One region of the Pseudomonas sp. NPDC078416 genome, then DNA from elsewhere that is predicted to be linked to it. Evidence: predicted binding sites of a transcription regulator. Region 1 holds the regulator's gene; each other region holds the start of a gene.
The links. The regulator FliA, encoded in region 1, starts transcription of late flagellar genes. The targets are predictions, from matches to a motif close to CTAAAGTTTNNNNNNNNNNNGCCGNTAA.
Positions count from the first base shown of each region.

Region 2: the regulator FliA is predicted to act here: its motif matches at 1,683-1,710, upstream of ACQKEN_RS13340 (methyl-accepting chemotaxis protein).
Region 3: the regulator FliA is predicted to act here: its motif matches at 1,437-1,464, upstream of ACQKEN_RS01845 (methyl-accepting chemotaxis protein).

Region 1 covers NZ_JBNNGV010000004.1:8,600-11,875, forward strand. Annotated here, with positions in the region: gene flhF (flagellar biosynthesis protein FlhF) at 1-4, shown strand, start outside; gene fleN (flagellar synthesis regulator FleN) at 123-956, shown strand; gene fliA (RNA polymerase sigma factor FliA) at 953-1,696, shown strand; gene ACQKEN_RS06810 (chemotaxis response regulator CheY) at 1,938-2,312, shown strand; gene ACQKEN_RS06815 (protein phosphatase CheZ) at 2,332-3,120, shown strand; gene ACQKEN_RS06820 (chemotaxis protein CheA) at 3,265-3,276, shown strand, end outside.
Region 2 covers NZ_JBNNGV010000012.1:63,542-66,817, reverse strand. Annotated here, with positions in the region: gene ACQKEN_RS13355 (low specificity L-threonine aldolase) at 1-857, shown strand, start outside; gene ACQKEN_RS13350 (cell division protein ZapA) at 925-1,227, opposite strand; gene ACQKEN_RS13345 (hypothetical protein) at 1,224-1,457, opposite strand; gene ACQKEN_RS13340 (methyl-accepting chemotaxis protein) at 1,774-3,276, shown strand, end outside.
Region 3 covers NZ_JBNNGV010000001.1:398,679-401,954, reverse strand. Annotated here, with positions in the region: gene tatC (twin-arginine translocase subunit TatC) at 1-434, shown strand, start outside; gene ACQKEN_RS01850 (16S rRNA (uracil(1498)-N(3))-methyltransferase) at 431-1,138, shown strand; gene ACQKEN_RS01845 (methyl-accepting chemotaxis protein) at 1,501-3,276, shown strand, end outside.

The sequences.
Region 1 (3,276 bases):
CTAGGTAGAGAAAATGACAGTGGAATTTTCCTGCATCGATGGTCTGCCAGGCATTGTTCAGGCACTGAACGTGCAGCCCGACATGTGGCTTAGGTCTAAGCAAGACAAGGTAAACAATTAACATGGGCAGCATGCATCCCGTACAGGTTATCGCGGTGACCGGTGGCAAAGGTGGCGTAGGCAAGACCAACGTTTCAGTGAATCTTTCACTGGCACTGGCCGAGCTGGGACGTCGCGTCATGTTGCTGGACGCCGATCTGGGTCTGGCCAACGTCGACGTATTGTTGGGTCTGACCCCCAAACGCACCCTGGCTGACGTCATCGAAGGGCGGTGCGAGCTGCGCGATGTCCTGCTGCAGGGACCGGGCGGTGTGCGCATCGTGCCGGCGGCATCGGGCACCCAGAGCATGGTCCACCTGACCCCGGCGCAGCATGCCGGGCTGATTCAGGCGTTCAGTGACATCGGCGACAACCTCGATGTGCTGGTCATCGATACCGCCGCCGGCATCGGCGAGTCGGTGGTGAGCTTTGTCCGCGCCGCCCAGGAAGTGCTGCTGGTGGTGTGCGACGAGCCCACGTCGATCACCGACGCCTACGCCCTGATCAAATTGCTCAACCGCGATTACGGCATGAACCGCTTCCGCGTCCTGGCCAACATGGCCCAGAGCCCGCAGGAAGGGCGCAACCTCTTCGCCAAGCTGACCAAAGTCACCGACCGTTTTCTCGACGTGGCCCTGCAGTATGTGGGCGCCGTGCCGTACGACGAATGCGTACGCAAGGCCGTGCAGAAACAGCGCGCCGTGTACGAAGCGTTTCCGCGTTCCAAATGTGCCCTGGCGTTCAAGGCCATCGCGCAGAAAGTCGACACCTGGCCGCTGCCGGCGAACCCGCGCGGTCACCTGGAATTTTTCGTAGAACGCCTCGTGCATCACACCAGCGCAGGGCCCGTCTCATGACAGCAAGTGGCTATCGCATGTACAGCAAATCGTCCAAAGACTCCCAGTATGAGCTGATCGAGCGTTATGCCCCGCTGGTCAAACGAATCGCCTACCACTTGCTGGCGCGTCTGCCGGCCAGCGTGCAGGTCGAGGACTTGATCCAGGCGGGCATGATTGGCTTGCTCGAAGTCTCGACCAAATACGACTCCACCAAAGGGGCCAGCTTCGAGACGTACGCGGGTATTCGTATCCGTGGCGCAATGCTCGACGAAGTGCGCAAGGGGGACTGGGCACCGCGCTCGGTTCACCGCAACACGCGCATGGTCAGTGACGCGATTCGATCAATCGAAGCAAAAACCGGCCGTGACGCTAAAGATCACGAGGTTGCTGCCGAACTTGAAATGAGTCTCGACGATTACTACGGGATTTTGAACGATACCCTGGGCAGCCGCCTGTTCAGTTTCGACGACCTGTTGCAGGACGGCGAACACGAAGGGCTGCACGAGGACGGCGCGAGCCAGTCCCTCGAACCGTCGCGGGATCTGGAAGACGAGCGCTTTCAGGCTGCGCTGGCCGAGGCCATTGCCAACTTGCCCGAACGTGAACGCCTGGTGCTGTCGCTGTACTACGACGAAGAGCTGAACCTCAAGGAAATCGGTGAGGTCCTGGGTGTCAGCGAGTCGCGGGTCAGCCAGTTGCACAGCCAATGCGCGGCGCGGTTGCGCGGTCGTCTTGGCGAGTGGCGCGCACGTTCATGAATCAGGCGCAGGCCGAGAGGCCTGCGTGTTTTGCTTGTAAGACCGGCTGTGCAAGACGTTGAGCGGGAAGCAGAAGAGACACGGCAGGAGTCGGTCGAACCGGGTCGTAGATGATCCGGTTTCGCTGCGCTCGTCCCGGTCGATTTCAATCCCTCTTTCTGTTCGGAGCCGGTATTGATTGAACGCGCGTTCAGGTGCTGAACGCGTTAAAGACTGCTTGGAGGTCGAATTGGACAAGAACATGAAAATCCTCATCGTTGATGACTTCTCAACGATGCGGCGGATCATAAAAAACCTGTTGCGTGACCTTGGGTTCACCAACACGGCCGAAGCAGATGACGGACTCACCGCATTGCCGATGCTGCAAAGCGGCGCCTTTGACTTCCTCGTCACCGACTGGAACATGCCGGGCATGTCCGGCATTGACCTGTTGCGTCAGGTACGTGCCGACGAGCGTCTGCGCAGCCTGCCGGTGCTGATGGTCACTGCCGAAGCCAAGCGCGAGCAGATCATCGAAGCCGCTCAGGCCGGTGTGAACGGCTACGTGGTGAAGCCGTTCACTGCGCAAGTGCTCAAAGAGAAAATCGAAAAGATATTCGAGCGCGTCAATAGCTGATGTCCGCTGCGAGGGCGCTATGGATTCCAAAGATTCGACAATGGGTGACTTTGAGTCAACCCTGAAGAAACACGCACAAGAGCTGGTCGCGAGCCTTGAAAAAGGCAAGTTCGGCGACGCTGTGCAACTGATCCATGAGCTTAACCAGACCCGCGACCGCGGCCTGTATCAGGAAGTCGGCAAACTGACGCGCGAGCTGCACAGCGCGATCGTCAACTTCCAGATCGACCCGAACATGCCGCAGGCCGAGGAGGTCTCCCAGATCACCGACGCCACCGAACGGCTGTCGTACGTGGTCAGGCTGACCGAAAACGCGGCCAACCGGACCATGGACCTGGTGGAGCTGAGCACGCCGCTGATGCACGGGCTCACTGATGATGCCAAGTCGTTGAGCGCCGATTGGGGACGCTTCATGCGCCGCGAGATCAGCGCCGAAGAGTTTCGTGATCTGGCCCGCCGTGTCGATGTGTTCCTGACCCGCAGCGAGAAGGAGACCACCGAGGTCTCTGCGCATCTCAACGACATTCTGCTGGCGCAGGATTACCAGGACCTCACCGGTCAAGTGATCAAGCGCGTGACCACACTGGTCACGGAAGTCGAGCGCAACCTGCTCAAGCTGGTGCTCATGGCGAGCCAGGTGGACCGCTTCGCGGGCATCGAGCACGACCAGGAAGTGTTCCGTCAGCAAAAAGAACAAGAAAAACTTCACTCCAAGGGTGAAGGTCCGCAGATTCATGCCGATAAACGTGAAGACGTTGTATCCGGACAGGATGATGTTGACGATCTGCTATCCAGCCTCGGATTCTGATTCGGTCATTCTTATTCGGACTTCAGGTTTTCTGTGAAAGTGGCTGCTGGACCCGCGCGCCAATGCTTCGACGAAAGCAAGGCGCGCAGGCCGTCAGTGCAGCCTCCGGATCGGTTTGACGGTTAATTTTAGGAGCACCCCCCAATGAGCTTCGGC
Region 2 (3,276 bases), on a different contig from region 1:
TCAACGGCACGGCGGCCAACTCCCTGGCGCTGTCTTCGCTCTGCCAGAGCTACCACAGCGTCATCTGCTCGGAAACGGCTCACGTCGAAACGGACGAATGCGGCGCGCCGGAATTCTTCTCCAACGGCTCCAAACTGCTGACCGCACGCAGCGAGAACGGCAAGCTGACACCCGCTTCCATTCGCGAAGTCGCGCTCAAACGCGCCGACATTCACTACCCAAAACCCCGCGTGGTCACACTGACCCAGGCCACGGAAGTGGGCAGTGTCTATCAGCCGCAAGAGCTCAAAGCCATCAGCGAAACCTGCAAGGAGCTGGGCCTGAACCTTCACATGGACGGCGCCCGCTTTGCCAATGCCTGCGCCTTCCTCGGTTGCTCGCCTGCCGAGCTGACCTGGAAATCAGGGGTTGATGTGCTGTGCTTCGGTGGCACCAAAAACGGCATGGCGGTGGGCGAGGCGATTCTGTTCTTCAACCACAAGCTCGCCGAAGACTTCGACTACCGCTGCAAACAGGCCGGTCAACTGGCCTCTAAGATGCGTTTCCTGTCAGCGCCCTGGGTGGGTTTGCTGGAAAACGACGCCTGGCTCAAGCACGCCCGTCACGCGAATAGCTGCGCGCAGTTGTTGGCGGATCTGGTGAAGGATATTCCCGGCGTTGAGTTGATGTTCCCGGTGCAGGCCAACGGCGTGTTCCTGCAATTGTCGGAAGCGGCCATTGCTGCGCTGACTGCACGAGGCTGGCGCTTCTACACTTTCATCGGCGTCGGCGGCGCGCGCTTCATGTGCTCGTGGGACACCGAAGAAGCGCGAGTGCGCGAGCTGGCAGCCGACATCCGATTGGTGATGGGGAGCTGAAATCAGCCAGCTCATCGCTTGCACGCCGCAGCCCATCAGCAGTCTGCAGATGGACTGAACCGGTGCCTCACCCCTGAGCAATCACCTTCTCGATCACCTCGACCGTCGCGCTGACCTTGTCTTCATAACGGCTCAGCGCTTCGGCGTGGTGCTGCTTGAGTTCGATCTGCTTTGAACACAGGTTCAGCGCGGCGAGCACCAGAAGACGATCGCCGATCAATGTCGGGTAGCTGCGCTTGGTTTCAAACAGCGCCGATTTCAGCATCGACACAGCGTCCATCAAGGTCTGCTCTTGGCCGGCAGGTGCCTTGATCGTGTAGTCGTTGCCAAGGATGGAAATAACCTTGGCGCCGTCCTGATCGGTGATCATGCGTCAACCGCGCTGACACTGGTGGCGCGATCGACCAGCGCCTGGATACGCGCAGCCGTCGCACCCTGTTTTTCTTCCTGCTCCATCAGACTCAACTGCAGACTGTCGTTGTCATCCCTGGCTTGTTTCAACTCTTCGGCGAGTTGCGCGTTCGTGTTCTGCAGTTCCTGATTGTGCTGTACCAGGTCACTGACGAGCTTTTCCAACTGGCTTAGGGATGCTTCCAACATTTTGATATCTCAGGCAAATTTCAAAGGGCGCGTACGATAAAGAAAAGTCACTTTAGCTACCAGTGAAATCAGGGCATTCACGCCACTACACCGACCAACAAGCATCTCTACCACTCTATTCCGCAAACGCATAAGGGCCCTGATTGACTCCATTTTTGCGATCTTGTTCCTGCTGTTCGTCAGATCAGATGGCTGCGACATAACCGCGCAGCGCAGGACAGTGGCATCAAGTCCCCATGAGGCCGACCGATAACCCGCGCATCTTTCTCACTTCTATCTTTCGCCTCGCATGGATCGCGGCCTCTCTGGAACCGTAATGTCCCTACGTAATTTGAATATCGCCCCCCGCGCCTTTCTCGGATTTGCCGTCATCGGCCTGCTGATGCTGATTCTGGGCATCTTCGCTCTGTCGCAGATGAACAAGATCAACAACGCCAACGTCGACTTGGCCACCAACAGCGTGCCGAGCATCAAGGCGCTGGATAAATTGACCGAGGGCAGTATTCGTCTGCGTGTGCTGTCCTATCGCCTGATGCTCAACCGCGACCCCGACACGCTGCAGAAAACCACTGAATTGTTCGCCATGCGCAACAAGCAGATCGACGATGCCCGGGCCGTCTACGTCAAGCTGATTTCCGAGCCGGCGGAGCAGTCGGCCTACGACCAGTACGTGCAGTTGCTCAACGACTATCGCCAGCTTGAAAACCGCATGAAGACGCTGAGTCAGGCCAACGACATGGCCGAACTGATCCGTCTGCTCAGCGCCGATCTGCAGACCAACTCGGACCAGATGAACACCGCACTCGCCAAGTTGATCGAGATGAACACCCAACAGGTCAATGAAGCCAGTGCGACGGCTACTCAACAGTATTCGACCGCCTTCACGATGGTCGTCACGCTGCTGATCATTGCCACTGTGTTGACCTTGCTGTTCGCCTGGCTGCTGACCAACAGCATCACCCGTCCTATCGCTTCGGCGCTGCACGCCGCTGAGGACATCGCCGAGGGCGACCTGACGCGCACCATCACGGTGGACGGTACTGACGAAGCGGGCCGCTTGCTGGCCGCGATGTTGAAGATGCAGTCCAAACTGCGCGACACCCTGCAGCGTATTTCCGGTTCGGCCACTCAACTCGCTTCAGCGGCCGAGGAGCTGAACACCGTTACCGACGAGAGCGCGCGTGGCTTGTCCCAACAGAACGACGAAATCGAACAGGCGGCCACTGCGGTCAATCAGATGACCAGCGCCGTGGAAGAAGTCGCACGCAACGCTGTGAGCACCTCGGAAGCGTCGAAAAACGCCACCACGTCCGCCAGCGATGGCCGCGACCTGGTGCAGGAAACCGTCAGCGCCATTGAGCGCATGAGCACCGACGTGCAAAGCACGTCCGCTTTGATCGGCAACCTGGCGGACGAGTCCCGCGACATTGGCAAGGTGCTGGATGTGATCCGCGGTCTGGCGGACCAGACCAACCTGCTGGCCCTCAACGCCGCCATTGAAGCCGCCCGTGCGGGTGAAGCGGGTCGCGGATTTGCTGTAGTGGCCGACGAAGTCCGCGCCCTCGCCCACCGCACCCAGCAGTCGACCAGCGAAATCGAACGCATGATCGGCAGTATCCAGGGCGGCACCGAGCAGGCGGTGAACTCCATGCGCAGCAGCACCGAACGCGCCGAATCCACCCTGAACATCGCCAAGGGCGCCGGCCTTGCGCTGGACACCATCAACACCGCCGTTGTGGAAATCAATGAACGCAACCTGGTCATCGCCAGCGCGGCGGAAGAGCAGGCCCAAGTCGCTCGGGAAGTGGACCGCAACCTG
Region 3 (3,276 bases), on a different contig from region 1:
TGTTCTATGCCGGGATGGCGTTTGCCTACTTCCTGGTCTTCCCGCTGATCTTCCACTTCTTCGCCAGCGTCACCCCGGAAGGCGTTTCGATGATGACGGATATCGCCAGTTATCTGGACTTCGTCATGACGCTGTTCCTGGCGTTTGGCGTTGCTTTCGAAATCCCGGTGGCGGTTGTGCTGCTGGTGTGGATCGGCATCGTCGACGTCAAATACCTGAAGAAGATTCGCCCGTACGTGGTGATTGGCTGCTTCGTGGTGGGCATGATCCTCACTCCGCCGGACATCTTCTCGCAGACCCTCCTCGCTGTGCCGATGTGGCTGCTGTTTGAAATCGGTGTGCTGTGCAGTTCGATGATCACCAAGCGTGGCGATCATGAAGACGACGAAAAAGCCGAAGACGAACAGAGCCAACCGCCAGCGACCCAGCCGTGAACCTGCTGTTGCTTGAGGACGCCGACTTCATCGCGGCGGACCGGGTGGTGCTGCGTGACCGGCGCCTCAAGCACATGCAGGAAGTGCATCGCAGCGAAGTCGGCGATAGCCTGCGGGTTGGTCGGGTGAACGGGCTGCTCGGTAGCGCACAGCTGCTGCGGCTGGAGCCTCGGGAGGCCGAGCTTTCGGTGAGCTTCGCGCACACCCCGCCGGCCAAACTCCCGCTAACGCTGATCCTCGCATTGCCACGCCCGAAAATGCTGCGTCGGGTGTTTCAGACCGTGGCGACGATGGGTGTTCCCAAGGTCATTCTGGTCAACAGTTACCGCGTTGAAAAAAGCTTCTGGCAGACACCCTTTCTGGAGCCTGCGGCGATTCGCGAGCAGTTGATTCTCGGGCTGGAGCAGGCCCGCGACAGCGTGCTGCCGGAGATCGTTATCGAAAAGCGCTTCAAGCCCTTCGTTGAAGACCGCCTCCCCGCGGTTGTTGAGGGCACGCTGGGATTGGTCGGCCATCCGGGTGATTTCCCGGCCTGCCCGCGCGCGGTCGAGCAGCCTGTCACCCTGGCCATCGGCCCTGAAGGCGGCTGGATTCCCTACGAAGTCGATCTTCTGCAGGCCTCCGGCCTGAATCCAGTCCAGTTGGGCGCGCGGATCCTGCGCGTCGAAACCGCCGTGACTGCGCTGCTGGCCCGATTGTTTTAATGCTGCGTTGAGCCTGCCTCGAGCGAGGCGCCTGGTTTGCTGCCGCTTCGCGGCAGTTCGCGGGCAAGCGCGCTCCTACGCCCTTCGGGCAAAATCCAAGGCAAAACGCCGACATCCGGACGCGCAGCACTCGCAATGAGCATCCGCGCCAGCGGCACTCCGCCTGACAATCAATACCGAACCCATCTCTGCCGATCAATGCCTGACCCGCTTCTGCCGAAGGCGTAGGAGCGCGCTTGCCCGCGATCGGCTGCGCAGCAGTCGTGAACCTGTCCACCCAGCCCTTCATCACCCCACGCTTCAGTTCCTCGCGCAGCGGCCGATGCACAGGCGTCCATAAAAACAACTCGCAAGGAATCATCATGTCTCGCTGGTTTGCCCAACGCCTTGGAAATATGAGCGTCCGTCTCAAACTGGGTATCGGTTTCGGCCTTGTGCTGTTGCTGACGCTGCTCATCACGGCGACGGGCTGGTCAAGCGTGAAGGCGGTGATCGAGCGCGGCGACAAACTGGGGATGATCTCGCAGATCAGTGAGCGGACGATGGATCTGCGCACGGCACGCATGGTGTATGAAACCCAATACAGCGCTGAAGCCGCGACGGCTGTCATGACCGCGCTGGACAACCTCGACGCTGACCTGAAAACCGCGCAGGGCATGGTAAAAGGCCTCGGCGATCTCAAGCTGCTGGACGCTCAGACTCAGGCCGCGGGCGATTACCGTCGCGCTTTTGTCGACATGACCAAGGCTATCCAGACTCGCGAAGCCAGCCGAAGCAACCTGGGCGCTGCCGCCGACGCCGCTGTTGATGTCGTCAACAAGATCGAACAGGCGTTGCTGCAGCACGACAACATCCTGCAATTCAACAGCGCGGTGGACGTCAGCAAGCAGATTCAGCAGGCACGCTTCCAGGTGCGTGGTTATACCTTCAGCGGCAATCCGGATTTTGAAAAGAACGCCACTGCGGCCATCGACGAAGCGATCATCGGGGTCAACACGCTGGCGGGCGATGTCTCTTCCCAATACATCTCGCAATTGCAAAAGGCCAACCTGGCGCTCAAAGGCTACCGCGCCGCTGTCGGCCAATATCGCGATGCGCAACAACTCAGCCGTCAGGCGCTGGAAAAGATGACCGGACTGGGGCAGCAGTTGCTCGATGTCAGCGATCAGTTGAGCGCCTCGCAAAATGCCAAACGTGACGCCGACACCGGTCAGGCCCAATCGACCCTTGGGATCGTTACGATAGTGGCGCTGATCCTCGGTGTTCTCGCCGCCTGGGTCATCACCCGGCAAATCACGGTGCCGCTGGGCCAGACGCTCGTTGCGGTCGAGCGCGTGGCGTCCGGTGATCTGACCCACAACTTAAGCGTCGACCGGCGCGACGAGCTTGGCCAGTTGCAGGGCAGCATCCAGCGCATGACCGTGGAGCTGCGCCAATTGATCAGCGGCATCGGCGAAGGCGTGACCCAGATCGCCAGCGCCGCCGAAGAGCTGTCGGCGGTCACCGAGCAGACCAGTGCCGGGGTCAACAGCCAGAAGATCGAGACCGATCAGGTGGCGACCGCGATGCACGAGATGACCGCTACCGTGCAGGAAGTGGCGCGCAACGCCGAAGAGGCGTCCGAGGCTGCCGTAGCCGCCGACCTTCAGGCGCGCGAAGGCGACAAAGTGGTCAATGAGGCCATTGCGCAAATAGAGCGTCTGGCGACCGAAGTCGGTCACTCCACCGAGGCGATGGCTGAACTCAAGCGCGAGAGCGACAAGATCGGCAGCGTCCTCGACGTGATCAAGTCCGTCGCACAGCAAACCAACCTCCTCGCCCTGAACGCAGCCATCGAGGCCGCGCGGGCTGGCGAGGCCGGGCGTGGATTTGCCGTGGTGGCGGACGAAGTGCGAAGCCTGGCGCAACGCACGCAGAAGTCCACAGAAGAGATCGAAGAGCTGATTTCAGGCCTGCAGAACGGCACCCGGCAGGTGGCGACGATCATGGACAACAGCCGCGAGCTTACCGTCAGCAGCGTCGAGCTGACCCGCCGCGCCGGCACCTCCCTGGAAAGCATCACCCGCACGGTTTCTGCGATTCAATCCATGAACCAGCAGATCGCCGCCGCGGCCGAGGAGCAAAGCGCCACCGCCGAA